Regions from separate parts of the Halomonas sp. EF61 genome, predicted to be linked through region 2. Evidence: riboswitches for the same ligand, from Rfam matches in the RefSeq annotation. Region 2 holds a riboswitch; the other holds the start of a gene.

Region 1 (7,036 bases), 200 kb from region 2:
AGGGCGCCACTTCCACGCCTGGTACAGCGGGAAGCGACGCCCCGGCAGGGCCTTGTCCGGCAGCGGCGCTTCCCAGTACACCTTGGTGGTCGCGGCCTCCAGCCCGAGATGCAGATAGTGCGCCATCGTCTGCGTCGACAGTCCGGCGACGAAGGCCCTCCGGTCGCCAGGCGCCAGCGCCAGCGACTCCAGCAACCCCTCGAGGCGCACCGCAAGATCGTCGGCGTCAACGCCCTCAAGCGGCACACTGTAGAGCCTGCGCTGATGCGCCCATCGGGCGGGAGAGCACTTGACCGAGCGCTCGGCACTGTAGGGACGCGCGAGGCTATCGAGCCAGGACTCGATCAACGCCAGACGCTCGGCGAAGGGCCGGGGTTCAGTGCTGGAAGGCAAGGAGGTCCATCCGGTCATTCATATGGGCGTCGATCTCCGCCAGGTCTTCGCCATTGATGACGCCGGCGGCATGCTTCAGCCGCAGCACGCTGATCAGGTAGTCGTAGCGCGCACTGGCAAGTTCGCTGCGGGCGAAGAACAGATCGCGCTCGGCGTCGAGCAGTTCGAGCACCGGCATGACACCGGATTCATAGGCCACCTGGCGGTATTCGACGATGCGCTGGTTGGCGGTCAAGGACTCGCTGAGCGCCCTGACCCGGGACATGGCGGTGACGATACCCTCGAAGGCCGCACGTATCTCGCGGTCGAGTTCGCGCCGCACCTGTTCGAGTCGAGCCTGCCCTGCCTCGATCAGACGGGTTCCTTCGCGCACCTCCGACGACACTCGCCCACCGCTGTAGACCGGCACATCGAGGCCGACCCGAATGGTCTGGGTCTCGACCTCGCTGCCGCCGCCGAACAATGAGCCCTCGGTCTCGTCGTTGTCGTAGTCGAGACTCAGATCGAGGGTCGGATAGTGACCACCACGACTCACCTTGACCTGCTGATTGGCCACTTTCACCGCCAGCCGTGCGGCTGATAGACGAGGATTACGCTGCATCGCCAGCTCGATCCAGGCCTCGACTGACGACGGTTCCGGGCTTGCCAGGGTCAGGTCCTCATCGACCAGGCTAAGCTCCACCGGACGCACGCCGCTGACCTCGGCCAGGGCATTGAGGGCATCGCGCAGACGGTTGGCCACGTCCAGCTCGCGCGCCTCGACCTGCAGAAAGCGCGCCTGGGCGTCGAGCAGATCGATCTCGCGAATCAAACCGTCCTCGAAACGCGCCCTGACCTGCTCGAGATTGGTCTGGACCTGCTTCTTTTCGGCCTGCAGGAAACTCAGGTTTTCCGACAGGGCGAGTACCGCAAAGTAGCGTTCGGCCACCCGCAGGTAGAGATCCTGGCGCGAGACCTCGAGCTCGGACGCGGCCTGCTGGATCTCCAGCTTGGCCTGGCCAAAGGCCGCCCAGCGCGAATAGTCATAGATCGACTGCTCGAGCGAGACACCGTAGACGGTGGTCGGGTAGGACGTGCTGCCGCTGCCGTAGACCTCGTTGTCGGTACTGACGATGTCCTGGGAGATCTCGCTGCGCTCGACATTGACATTGATCTGCGGCAGCAGCGCTGAGCGCGCCTGATAGTAACGCTCATCGGTGGCCTGCTTACCATGAAAGTCGGCCTGAAACTGAGGATCGCTGTCCACCGCGAGCTCGTGAAGTTCCAGCAGACTTTCTGCCAGCACGGACGGAGCAAGCAGGCACGCCCACCCGCCCAACGCCAGGCCGAACGCAAGCTTGTTGAGATGCATGATGATTTTTCCCCTGCGCACCGGTGGGACAAACACCGGCATTGCGCAACTGCTTTGTAATATTTTATTAACAACGGATGTACGATATTACCCACATCTTTTGTAGGAACACAGCTCCTATCTACTCTTTTGCAGGCAACATGATCAACGCAGTATCGACGCAGTAGGAAACCACATCGCAAAAGATGAGAAAGTTCATACTCGCTATCGCATTCCGCCACCGAAGGGAATCGGGTAACACATTGAAACCTGGAAAGTTCCGAAATTACGCGGGACAAGAGACCATCTTCAGGTACACGGGAGCGGCGGCAGTCATGCGCCAAGCAGGTTGCTTCAAGGCCTGGCAGCCGCTGCCACCTCAGCCCAGCCACCTGAGATTACCCAACCACCCACACTGATCCTTTAAGACTAGACCGAAAGAACGAGCAAAGTCCTACGTCAGCGATGACAACGCCGCACCTGGCGACACCTGGGCGCTATTCATCCAGGCTGGCAATGCGGTTGCGACCACTACGCTTGGCGCTGTACAGGCGCCGGTCGGCGCGCTCGAACAGCGGTGCAAACCCCTCCCCCTTGCGATACTGGCTGACGCCTATGCTGATGGTGATGCGAATCGTCTGTCCATCCGACAGGGTGATTTCCCCCCCTTCCACCGCGCGACGCACCCGCTCGGCCGCCTTGATCGCCTCGGGCAAGGCGGTGCGCCGCATGACCACCACGAATTCTTCGCCGCCGGTGCGCGCCACCAGATCGCCATCACGCAGGCAGTTGGCTACTGTTTGCGCCAGCCAGGTGAGCACCTGGTCACCGGCCGCGTGACCGAAACCATCATTGACCTGCTTGAAGAAGTCGATATCGACCGCGGCCAGCGAGAACACCATCCCGCCACTGTCGCATTCCTCGATCAGGCGGGTGACGTGGCGATCCAGCTGGCTTCGATTGGGGAGTCCGGTCAAGGCATCGGTCATCGCCTGGTCTTCCAGCTGATCACGTTCGAGGCGAATACGCTCGACCTCCATCTCGTTGGAAATGACACGTTCGACGGCCCCGACCAGTAGTCGGACCAACTCGATGTCGACCTCGCTGAAGGCGTGCCGCCGCGCCGACGGACTGGAGAAGTTCAGCGTCCCCCAGACCTTGCCCTGGATCCGCAGCGGTGCACCGATATAGGTCTCCAGCTGAAAGTTCTCGTAGCAGGGGTGGCCCTTGACTCGCTCGTCCTGACCGGCGCGGTGGGCATGGAAGACGTCATCGGCGTCGAGGGTCAGCCGACAGTAGGTGTCACCCAGTGCAAAGCTGTCGCCGGCCCCTACTGGCGCAGTATCCGAGGCCGCCCAGCGCACCGTGTAACGCTCCCCCTCGACCTGACTGACCAGCGCGATATCCAGCCTCAGGTAGCTCAAGGCGTCACGCAGCAGCATGTCGACGATCTCTGATACACCGATATCGGTGCGATTTACCCCGGTATGGACATCCCGTAACAACTTGATCATCGAGCGATACTCGGAGACGTCCTGGATGATGGCGTAGAAGCCCATCACCTCATCTTCCACCAGGTCCGGCAGATAGTGGACCTTGAAGTAGATCTGGCGACCATCCTGGAGCACCAGGGAATCCTCGTAGCTGACCTCCTGCCCCGCCAGCGCCAGATCGAAACGTGGCCGGATCTTGGCGTAGGAGTCTGCATCGAGCACCGAAGACACCGGCTGCCCCATCAGCGCCTCGGCAGGCAGGCCGATGAAGTCGAGGTAGGCACGATTGTTGAAACGGAAGCAGAAGTCGCGGTCGACGTAGGCCACCATCACCGGCAGGTGGTCGGCCATCCGCGCGATGACACCGCGGCTTGCCTTCTGCCGAGCCGACAGTCGCAGCACCAGCCCACCATCGGCCAGGCGACAGCAGCTACCATCGCCCAGTTCCAGCGGCATCGAAGGCTTGGCAGCGTGAGCGGCACCCCGGGAGACCCAGGCTTCAGCTACCGCCGCAGCCTCGCCAGGCAGTTCTGCCAGCCCCCGCCCGATCCAGACGTCTCCAGGCTCGCCCAGCACGCGCACGGCATCACCGACCACGTCGTGCACCTGCAACTCCGGCGTCAGGCGTACCAGCACCGTTCCGGACGACACCAATGCCTCTTCCACCCAGGCAAAACGCTCCATGAGGACATCTCCTTGCGTAAGCCCTGCCCTGGACCGGCAGCAGGTCAATACCCTGGCGGCTCGCATACCGTCTTCTCTAGCCTATGAAAAGATGCTTATAGATGCCGGATTATTTCGCTTGCCCGCTTCCACGTTATGCTGGCGTCGCCGACACCGCCGCGGGAGCTGCCCATGAACCACCAGGACCTTGTCGCCATCGAACACGCCCTGACGCTGGCCAATCGCGGGGATACCAGCTGGCTGTGCACGCGCCTGGACACCCCTGCTCCCGCCTTCCCCCACCTGAGCGTCACCAGCGATGCCGATGGCCCCAGGTACGCCGGACAGCCCATCTTGCTGACCCAGGCCCGGGACGGCGGCGCCTGCCTGGTCAATATCGACAACAACGCCAACGATGGCACCCCCTGCCTGGTCGAGCGCCTGTCACCGAGCAGCGAGACCCTGGTGCACCTGGAGGTCATCCATGCAACGCTCGCCGGCCAGCCATCGCTGATTCGCCGCGTCAGCCTGGGCAGTACGTCCATGAACCTGCAGCGACCCACGCCAACCAGTCCGCTGGTCCAGATCGGCGACGACGTCGTCGAGGTGCTGATCCAGCCGGCCTTGCGTCTGGTGCTGACCGGCCACTCCCCGGTCAATGCCGACCTGGCGCGCCAGGGACAACGGCTCGGCTTCGAAGTCATCCTGTGCGCCCCGGACTACCCCGACACGCATCACTCGACAGCGCCCCTGCCGGCAGGCGTCGAGTTCCAGCGCGCGCCCGCAGCTCCCTTCCTGCGCGGCGGCGGCGGGCACCGACGCACCCTGGTGATGGACGCCACCGACGCCTCGACCATTGCGCGAGCGAGCAGCGAGGCCTGCTGTCATGGCTATCTGGCGATGGCTGACATCGATCCACGCCGGGCGGCGAACTGGCTTTACGATGGCTGGCACAGCCTGCGCACCTCGCCCACCGTCTGACGCCCCGTCGCTGCGGCCAAAGCGCCAATTGACAGCCATCGGAGGCGGTCCTACGCTGTGCGCATTCCTGGGGGAGCCTGACGGCTGAGATTCCGCATCACGCGGTAACCCTTTGAACCTGATCCGGGTCATGCCGGCGAAGGGAAGGATGGTTGCGTTATCTCCTCTTTCTTCCTGTCCGCCGCTCGTCCCGCCTGTCCACCGGTCCCTGCGGACAACGACAAGAAAGAGGTCTTCTTTCGATGATGCTCGATCCCACCTGGACGGCGCTGTGGCTTCTGCTGTGCGCCGCCATCTTTGCCATCCCCGGCCTGATCTATGCCCGACGTCGTCAGGGCGGCCTGGATGACTACATCTCGGCTCGCAACAGCCAGAACACCCGCGCCACGGTGTTGACCCTGGTGGCCACCACCCTGGGCACCTGGATCCTGTTCGGCCCCGCCCAGGCGGCCACCTGGGGCGGCATCGGCGCGGTACTGGGCTATGCGCTGGGTTCCATGGTCCCGCGCCTGGTGATGATCCCGCTGGGACGACGCATGCGTGAGCTGATCCCCGAAGGCCACGGCCTCACCGAGTTCGTGATCCATCGCTACGGGCGCACCATGTACGCCTTCACCCTGACGATCATGCTGTTCTATCTGTTCATCTCGCTGGCGGCAGGCCTCACCGCAATCGCCCATATGGTCACCCTGCTGGCGCCGATCCCGCTGTGGCTGACCGCCTGCGTAGTGATGATCGCGACCCTGCTCTACACCTTCTATGGCGGCCTGCGCACCACCATCTTCACCGACAAGGTACAGATGCTGGTGATCCTGCCGTTGCTGGCGCTGCTGCTGGTGTTCGGCTGGCAGGCCGCCGGCGGCGTCGCGCCGACGCTCGAGGGCCTGCAGGAACGTGCGCCCCAGTTGCTGGATGTCACCGATGCCGGTGGCCTGCGTGCCGGTCTGACGTTCTTTATCGCAGTGATGCTGACCGGCCTGTTCTACCAGGGTACCTGGCAACGCATCTACGCCGCCCGGGACAGCAAGGTGCTGCGGCGGGGCTTCTGGATCGCAGGGCTGTTCAACTTTCCGGTGATCGTGCTGATGGGCCTGTTCGGCCTGGCCTTCGTCGGCCTCGGGCTCGAGGGAGACGGTTCGGTGGCGCTGTTCAGCGTGCTGCTGTCCGAGGTGCCTCTGTGGTTCGCCCTGGCCTTGATTCCGCTGGGTCTGGCCCTGGTGATGAGCAGCGCCGATACCACCGTCAACGCCACCTCCAGCATCATCGCCGTCGACATGCATCGGCTGCTGCCCCAGGCCAGCGAAGCCACCCTGATGCGCCTGGCACGCTGGCTGATCGTCGCCGCAGCGGTGCCGGTGACCTGGGTGGCAGCCCAGGGCTACAGCGTGCTCTATCTGTTCCTGCTGGCGGACCTGCTGTGCTCGGCGGCGGCCTTCCCGGTGTTCTTCGGTCTATTCAATCGCCGCTACGACGGGCGCAACGCGGTCCTCAGCACCGCTGCGGGCCTGGTCGCCGGCCTGGCGATGTTCCCGTCTCCCAGCGGCGGTACCGCCACCCTGCTGGAATCCTTCCTGCTGGCGGCCTTCGTGCCGGTGCTGGTCTCGCTGGTGCTGATGAAGCTGCTGCCATCCCGCCAGGACTATGACTTCACCCGCATGGGCAGTCTGGTGCGGCGTTTCCAGAGCTGACACCGCCACGCTGACAGCCTGGCAAGGTGGGATAAAAAACAGCGGGACGTGCTGACGCGTCCCGCTGTTGTCGTTTCCAGGCCTGGCGATCAAGGGCCCTGGCAGTTCCGGCTCATCAGCGCCCGGGACGCGCCAGCCCCAGGTGGTCGCGCAGGGTGCGGCCCTGGTACTCGCGTCGAAACAGCCCGCGGCGCTGCAGTTCCGGTACCACTTGTTCGACCACGTCCTCGATGCTGTCCGGCAGCGACGGCGGCATCAGGTTGAAGCCGTCCGCCCCGCCCTGCTCGACCCAGCGCTGCATCTCGTCGGCGATACGCTCCGGGGTGCCGACCATGGTGCAGTGGCCGCCACCGGCGGCGAGCCGTCCCAGCAACTGGCGCAGCGTCGGTCGTTCGCTCTCGATGATCCGGAGAATCGTGGCGTAGCGCCCCTTGGGCCCGCTGAAGGCCTCCAGTGGCGGCAGCTCGGGTACTGGGGCATCCAATTCC
Region 2 (7,036 bases):
GCATGGCACCCAGAGTACGGACCGAACCCACCGCGTCGATGCTCTGGCGATGGAACTGCAACTGCTTGGCCAGCTCCTGGGGATCGGCGATCTGGCCGTCGGCAACCAATACCACCTGGGCGTCGAGGGCACTGGCCAGGCGCACATTGAGGTCGAAGGCGTAGGCGTTTCGCGGCAGTGGGCGAACGCCCTCCACCACGATCAGCGCCGGTGCCTTGCCGGTGGCAGGGCGGGCGACGCGGGCGTGGCGCTCCACGGCGAGTTCCAGCAGACCATCGCGATCGTCGCGGCCGAGATACTGCTCCAGTGTCTGGCGAGAGATCGGACGCGGCGAACCTATGCCCAGGGTACTGGCCACCAGCGAGCGGGCGCGTTCGTCGTTGTCACTTGCCTGCTCGCCACCTTCGGACTGGCTGAAGGGCTGCAGAAAACCCGCGTCCAGCCCTAGCGTATCCAGTGCACGAAGCAGGCCGAGGCCGGCGGAGGTGAGGGCGACGCCGTCGTCGATGGGGATCAGCAGCAGCGTGCGGGACTGGGTGCTCACAGAACCTCCTCGAGCTTTGGCGTGGACGTCAGGCTCGCGATCAATTCCCGGGTCTGGCTGGCGATATAGCCTTCTTCGTCGGTGGGGATGACGCGGATCTCCGGCGCCGAGCTGGCGCCTCGGTCGTGGATCTGGCCTTCCTCGCCACGCGGGAGGCTCTCGTTGGCGTCACCGTCCAGGCGTACACCGAGGGCCTCCAGGTGGCCCAAGGTCCGGGCGCGCACCAGGGCAGAGTTTTCGCCGATGCCGCCGGTGAAGGCGATGCCGTCGATCCGGGGCAGGGCACAGGCCAGGCCCGCCAGGGACTTGGCCAGGCGGTAGCAGAACACCTCGATGGCCAGGCTCGCGCCGGCGTGACCTTCACTGGCGGCCTGTTCGAGCTCACGCATGTCATTGGTCAGCTCGGACAGCCCCAGCAGTCCGCTCTTCTGGTTGAGCAACTGATCGACGCCCTCCAGCGACATGCCCAGCTGGCGCGCCAGGTGCAGGTGCAGGCCGGGGTCGACGTCACCGCTGCGGGTGCCCATCACCAGGCCTTCCAGCGGGGTCATGCCCATGCTGGTGTCCAGGCTTCTGCCGGCCCATACCGCAGTAGCGGAGCAGCCATTGCCCAGGTGAGCGATCAGCCAGCCGCCCTCGCCACGGGAGCTGACCTCTGCCAGACGGCTGGCCACGTAGGCATGGCTCGAGCCGTGGAAGCCGTAGCGACGAATACCGTGTCGGCTGTAGAGCTCTTCGGGGATGGCGTAGCGATAGGCGTGGGGCGGTAGGGTCTGGTGGAATGCCGTGTCGAACACCGCCACCTGAGGCAACGCCTCGAACAGCCGGCGAGTGGCAACGATGCCGTCGAGGTTGGCTGGATTGTGCAAGGGGGCCAGGCTGATGGTCTGGCGAATGGTGCGCACCACGGCGTCGTCGAGCAGGGTGGCGGCGGTGAAGCGCTCACCGCCATGCACCACCCGGTGGCCGATACCGATGGGCCGGTGGACGTCAAGGTGCTCGAGGATGGTCTTGAGCGCCAGGGCATGAGTCGCACGGGGAAGCGAGATATCACGGGCGCTGCCGTGTTCGTCTGTCAGCTTGAGGCGAGCCTCGTGGCTGCCCAGGCGCTCGGCGATGCCGGACAGTCTGGGAGCCTCGGGTGCTTGTTCGATCAGCGCGAACTTGATCGAAGAGGAGCCGCAGTTGATCACCAGAATCGGGGCTTTCATGCCATCTCCAGAAAAGACGCCTTGGTGAGGCGAGAATGCGTGGGATGGCGGCGAATCTAGCACCGCCCCGGGGCGCGAATAATTGGCCTGGGGAGGTAGTCGAATGGCTTTGCTGGTGGATCCGACGAAGCCGTGATGAGCGTCAAGTGCATGAATCTTTGGATTAGACTTTTGTCTAACTTTGTGCGGCGGGACTAAGCCTGAGCGTACAAGACGTGGATCCCCGGGCAGTCGAACGCTGCCCGGGGATGCGCCGGGGAATGGCTTGTCTCAGACCTCCTTGTTCAAACCTCCTTGTACAGCTCAGCGCCTTGTTCACGGAAGACCCGGGCGCGCTCCTCCATGCCGGCCATGACGGCGTCGCCGTCACCCTCCAGGCCGTTGTCGCGGGCGTAGTCGCGGACCTCCTGGCTGATCTTCATGGAACAGAACTTGGGGCCGCACATGGAGCAGAAGTGGGCCACCTTGGCGGAGTCCTTGGGCAGCGTCTCGTCGTGATAGGCGCGGGCGGTGTCAGGGTCGAGGCCCAGGTTGAACTGGTCCTCCCAGCGGAACTCGAAACGCGCCTTGGACAGGGCGTTGTCGCGGCGCTGGGCGCCGGGATGCCCCTTGGCCAGGTCGGCGGCGTGGGCGGCAATCTTGTAGGTGATGATGCCGGTCTTGACGTCGTCCTTGTCGGGCAGGCCCAGGTGCTCCTTGGGGGTGACGTAGCACAGCATGGCGCAGCCGTACCAGCCGATCATCGCCGCTCCGATGCCAGAGGTGATGTGGTCGTAGCCCGGGGCGATATCGGTCACCAGTGGCCCAAGGGTATAGAAGGGCGCCTCGTCGCAGTACTCGAGCTGCTTGTCCATGTTCTCCTTGACCAGGTGCATGGGCACGTGGCCGGGGCCTTCGATCATCACCTGGACGTCGTGCTTCCAGGCGATATGGGTCAGCTCACCCAGGGTCTTGAGCTCCGCCATCTGGGCCTCGTCGTTGGCGTCGGCCACCGAGCCCGGGCGCAGGCCATCGCCCAGCGAGAAGGCCACGTCGTACTGCTTGCAGATCTCGCAGATTTCCTCGAAGTGGGTGTAGAGGAAGCTTTCTTGGTGATGGTAAAGGCACCACTTGGCCATGATCGAGCCACCGCGGGAGACGATGCCGGTGACCCGGTTGGCGGTCAGCGGCACGTAGCGCAGCAGCACGCCTGCGTGGATGGTGAAGTAGTCCACGCCCTGTTCGGCCTGCTCGATCAGGGTGTCGCGGAACACCTCCCAGGTGAGGTCCTCGGCCACGCCCTTGACCTTCTCCAGCGCCTGATAGAGCGGCACGGTGCCGATCGGTACCGGCGAGTTGCGGATGATCCACTCGCGGGTCTCGTGGATGTTCTGGCCAGTGGACAGATCCATGATGGTATCGGCGCCCCATCGGATGCCCCAGGTCATCTTCTCGACCTCTTGCTCGATGGAGGAGGTCACCGCCGAGTTGCCCAGATTGCCATTGATCTTCACCAGGAAGTTGCGCCCGATGATCATCGGCTCGGCTTCCGGGTGATTGATGTTGGCGGGGATGATGGCGCGCCCGGCGGCGACTTCCTGGCGCACGAACTCGGGGGTGATCTCCTCTGGCAGACGGGCGCCGAAGCCCTGCCCGGGATGCTGGTGGTCAAGGATGCGCTCGACCTCGTCGCTGCCTCGATAGCCATCGGCCAGGGCCTGTCGACGCTGGTTCTCGCGGATGGCGATGAACTCCATCTCCGGGGTGATGATGCCGCGGCGGGCGTAGTGCAGCTGGGTAACATTGCCGGCGCTGCCGTCGGCGCCACGACGTGCGCGGCGCGGCGTGCGGGTCAGTTCGAAACGCAGCGGGGCGAGCGTTGGGTCGTTGGCACGCCGGCGACCGTAGTCCGAGGTCGGGCCATCGAGCCATTCGGTGTCGTCGCGCTCCTCGATCCAGGGCCGGCGCAACTCGGCAAGCCCGCGGCGCAGGTCGACCTCGACCTGGGGATCGGTGTAGGGGCCGGAGGTGTCGTAGACCAAGAGCGGCGGGTTGGCCTCATCGGCCCCGGAGGTGCGGGTCGCTGACAGCGAAATCTCGCGAAACGGCACCCGCAGGTCGTCGCGGGAGCCCTTTACATAGACCTTGCGCGAACCCGGCAGGGGCGTAACCGCGGCCTGGTCGACCTGGGCGGTCTCGGCCAGGAAGTGCGCACTATGGCGGGGTTTGTTTGAGGAAACGGGTTGATCGAGCGGCATTGGCTTGTCCTTCTCACGGCACTGGGTGCTGGCGTTTGAGTGGGCATGGCGTGAGGAAGGAGGGGGCGTCGTGGCCGGGGCCGTGAGCGCTTGATCCCTACGCTGGTCCTCACCGCGATGCCATGGCATCGGGGTTACCCCCAGATCAGGTTCAACGGGTCCCATGCGCTGCATGATCTCAGCCGCCTCTTACGGCCCCCCGTCAAGCGTGGTGCTAGGGCTTGTCTGAAAAGTGCCTGCGCTCGGTAATACGGCGTTAAAAATCGGATCAAAATGCTCATTTACACCCCGTAAACTGCGCTTTCTCACCGATTTTTGCCTTGTCTAACCTTCGCTCGTCGACTTTTCGGACAGCGCCTAGTCGTGTTAGTCGCTTAGATCGAGTCCCATCTGCCAGAAGTCGATCTCGAGTCGTGTTGCGTCGGCGAAGATCCGTGACAGTCGCGCAAAGCGCTCGCCGGATACCTGGCCAAGCTGATCATCGAGCCAGGCCTGCTCCTGGCGTGCGGCGGCCTGGAAGTCGTCGCTTTCGTACATGGCGATCCAGGCGTCGAAGGGGTTGTCGGCACCGCGCAGGGTGTCCGGGCGGGCGTTGAGGTTTCGTGCGATATCGGCGTAGCCGACCATGCAGGGGGCCAGCGCCACGTGCAGGTCCAGGAGGTCGCCGCGGCTGCCGGCGTCCAGCACGTAGCGGGTATAGGCCAGGGTGGCGCGGGCTTCGGGCAGCTCGGCGAGTTCGGCCTCGCCGATGCCCCAGTCGCGGCAGAAGGCGAGATGCAGGCCGAGTTCCACGTCGAGGATGGTCTTCATGCCGTCGAAGGCGCCGCGCAGCTCGTCGAGGCTGTGGCTCTTGTAGGCCGCCAGGGCGTAGGCCCGGGAGAACTGCAGCAGAAACAGATAGTCCTGCTTCAGATAGTGACGGAAGCTGGCGTCGGCCAGTTCACCACGGCCAAGGGCGAGCACGAAGTCGTGTTCGATGTAGGCGTGCCAGTCATCGCGGCAGGCGTCGACAAGATCGGTAAAGCGGTAGCCCATGTTGCCTCCGGTTGTTGCGGATCCGGAGGGCGGCGGCAAAGGACACGGCGACGAGAAAGGAGGGAGGTGCGCGCGCAGGGGCTGGCACCACCGCCTGATTCCCTACGCCGGTTCAAGGTGTGAGGCCACACCGCACCCGGATCAGGTTCCACGGGATCGGCGCTGGCGGCCGGTGGTTCATCACCTGGCCCTGCGCCATCTCAGCCGGATTCACCGGCACCCCGTCAAGCGAGTCTGGATCGAGTCTAGCACGGCTTGCCGGGGTGTCCACCAGGGTGAAAGCGGGCGGGATCCGGCTCAGTCGATGGACTTCTCGCCGGAGACCTCCGGCGCCGATTCCGTGCCGTGCTCGCGAAAGGACTGCACCGGCATCTCGCGGGGGATTTCCCGTGGCGGCTCGGCCGGGGTGGCCGGCGGCGGTGGTGCCTCGGCGACGCGAAGCTCGCCTACCACCGCCGGGGGGTGGGTCTCGCTCGGGACCAGCAACAGGCCGGCGCGCCTCAGGGCCCGGCCGATGCTCAGGCTGGAGCTCCAGCGGACCAGCGGGGCGGCCATCACCAGGCCGAGCCACACCGGCGTCAGCCAGATGAAGAAGCTCGGGGTGAAGGCCCAGGTCACCAGCGCCCACAAGGCGCCGATCAGTGACCATAGCCAGGTGTGGCGAAAGGCTTCCTTCCAGGGCAGGGCGCGTCCCTCGCGGGACTGTGGATCCCAGGCCACGGTGCGGCCGCTCAGTACCTGAATCACGAAACGACTGTGGAACACCATCATCAAGGGCGCGATGAGCATGGCAAACAGCGTCTCCAGCAGCATGCTGGCGACGAGCCGGGCCCGTCCGCCGTAGGCCTGCGGGTTCTGGATCAGGCCCAGCACCAGCCCCAGCACCTTGGGCATCAGCAGCATGCCCAGGGTGCCGATCAGCAGCGGCATGATCAGGTTGGGCGGGGCGATCGGCCAGTCGGGAAACAGCTGCGAACTCGAGGTGAAGAAGTTGGTCGGCACCAACGCCCGGATCAGGGCGTCGATGGTGCTGATCACCAGGATCGCCAGCCACACCAGCGACGACAGGTAGGCGAGGGCACCGAAGAAGAAGTGCAGACGGCTGAGCACGTGCAGTCCGCGTCCGCCAAGCAGGCGCATATGCTGCAGGTTGCCCTGGACCCAGCGGCGGTCACGCTTGGCGTAGTCGAGGATATGGCTCGGCATTTCTTCGAAGCTGCCGCCCAGGTCGGTGCGCATGCGCACCTGCCAGCCGGCACGGCGCAGCAGCGCCGCCTCGACGAAGTCGTGGCTAAGGATATCGCCTCCCAGCGGCGGCTTGCCGGGCAGCTCCGGCAGGCCACAGGCATCGGTGAAGGCGTCCACGCGAATGATGGCGTTGTGGCCGAAGTAGTTGGCCGCGGTGGCGTGCCAGAAGCTCAGACCGCTGGCCAGCATCGGCGAATAGAGTGCAGCAGCGAACTGGTTGGCGCGGCCAAACAGGCTGTCCTGGCGCACCGGAATCGGCACCGTCTGCAACAGGCCAAGGCGCGGGTTGGCCATCATCTCGTCGATCAGCTCGATGACGGTCGTGCCGCTCATCAGGCTGTCGGCGTCGATCACCAGCATGTAGTCGTAGTGGCTGCCCCAGCGGGTGCAGAAGTCGCCCAGATTGCCTGCCTTGCGCCCGACGTTACTGTCACGGTGGCGGTAGTGCAGTTGGCAGTGGCCTTCCAGACGCTTCTGCAGCTCGGCCATGGCGGCCTTTTCCTCGGCCACCACCTCGTCGTCGGTGCTGTCGCTGAGCACGAAGGCTTCCACCTCGATGCCTTGCGGCAGGTCATCCAGATCCTTGCAGGTGGCCTCGAGTCCGGCGGCGACTCGCAGCACGTCCTCGTTGTGGATCGGCATCACCAGGGCGGTGCGGGAGTGGGAGCCTTCGGGCCGCATGGGATAGGAATGGCGCGGCTTCAGGCTCAGCGGGTCACGCCCGGTCAGGTTGAGCACGAAGCCGATCAGCGCGCTCCAGA

Evidence for each region. A riboswitch is a leader RNA that binds a small molecule or an ion and turns the genes downstream of it on or off. The one in region 2 is predicted to bind thiamine pyrophosphate.
Region 1: linked by a shared signal. The riboswitch ahead of NFI08_RS10520 (sodium:solute symporter family protein) and the one ahead of tenA (thiaminase II) in region 2 are both predicted to bind thiamine pyrophosphate.

The regions. Positions count from the first base shown of each region.
Region 1 is NZ_JAMSHM010000002.1:349,249-356,284, forward strand. It holds gene NFI08_RS10500 (hypothetical protein) at 1-393, opposite strand, end outside; gene NFI08_RS10505 (TolC family outer membrane protein) at 377-1,744, opposite strand; gene NFI08_RS10510 (sensor domain-containing diguanylate cyclase) at 2,221-3,900, opposite strand; gene NFI08_RS10515 (hypothetical protein) at 4,072-4,860, shown strand; TPP riboswitch at 4,920-5,022, shown strand; gene NFI08_RS10520 (sodium:solute symporter family protein) at 5,103-6,548, shown strand; gene NFI08_RS10525 (LLM class flavin-dependent oxidoreductase) at 6,664-7,036, opposite strand, start outside.
Region 2 is NZ_JAMSHM010000002.1:544,521-551,556, reverse strand. It holds gene pta (phosphate acetyltransferase) at 1-544, opposite strand, end outside; gene NFI08_RS11395 (acetate/propionate family kinase) at 541-1,755, opposite strand; gene thiC (phosphomethylpyrimidine synthase ThiC) at 2,040-3,992, opposite strand; TPP riboswitch at 4,070-4,204, opposite strand; gene tenA (thiaminase II) at 4,359-5,027, opposite strand; TPP riboswitch at 5,109-5,261, opposite strand; gene mdoH (glucans biosynthesis glucosyltransferase MdoH) at 5,325-7,036, opposite strand, start outside.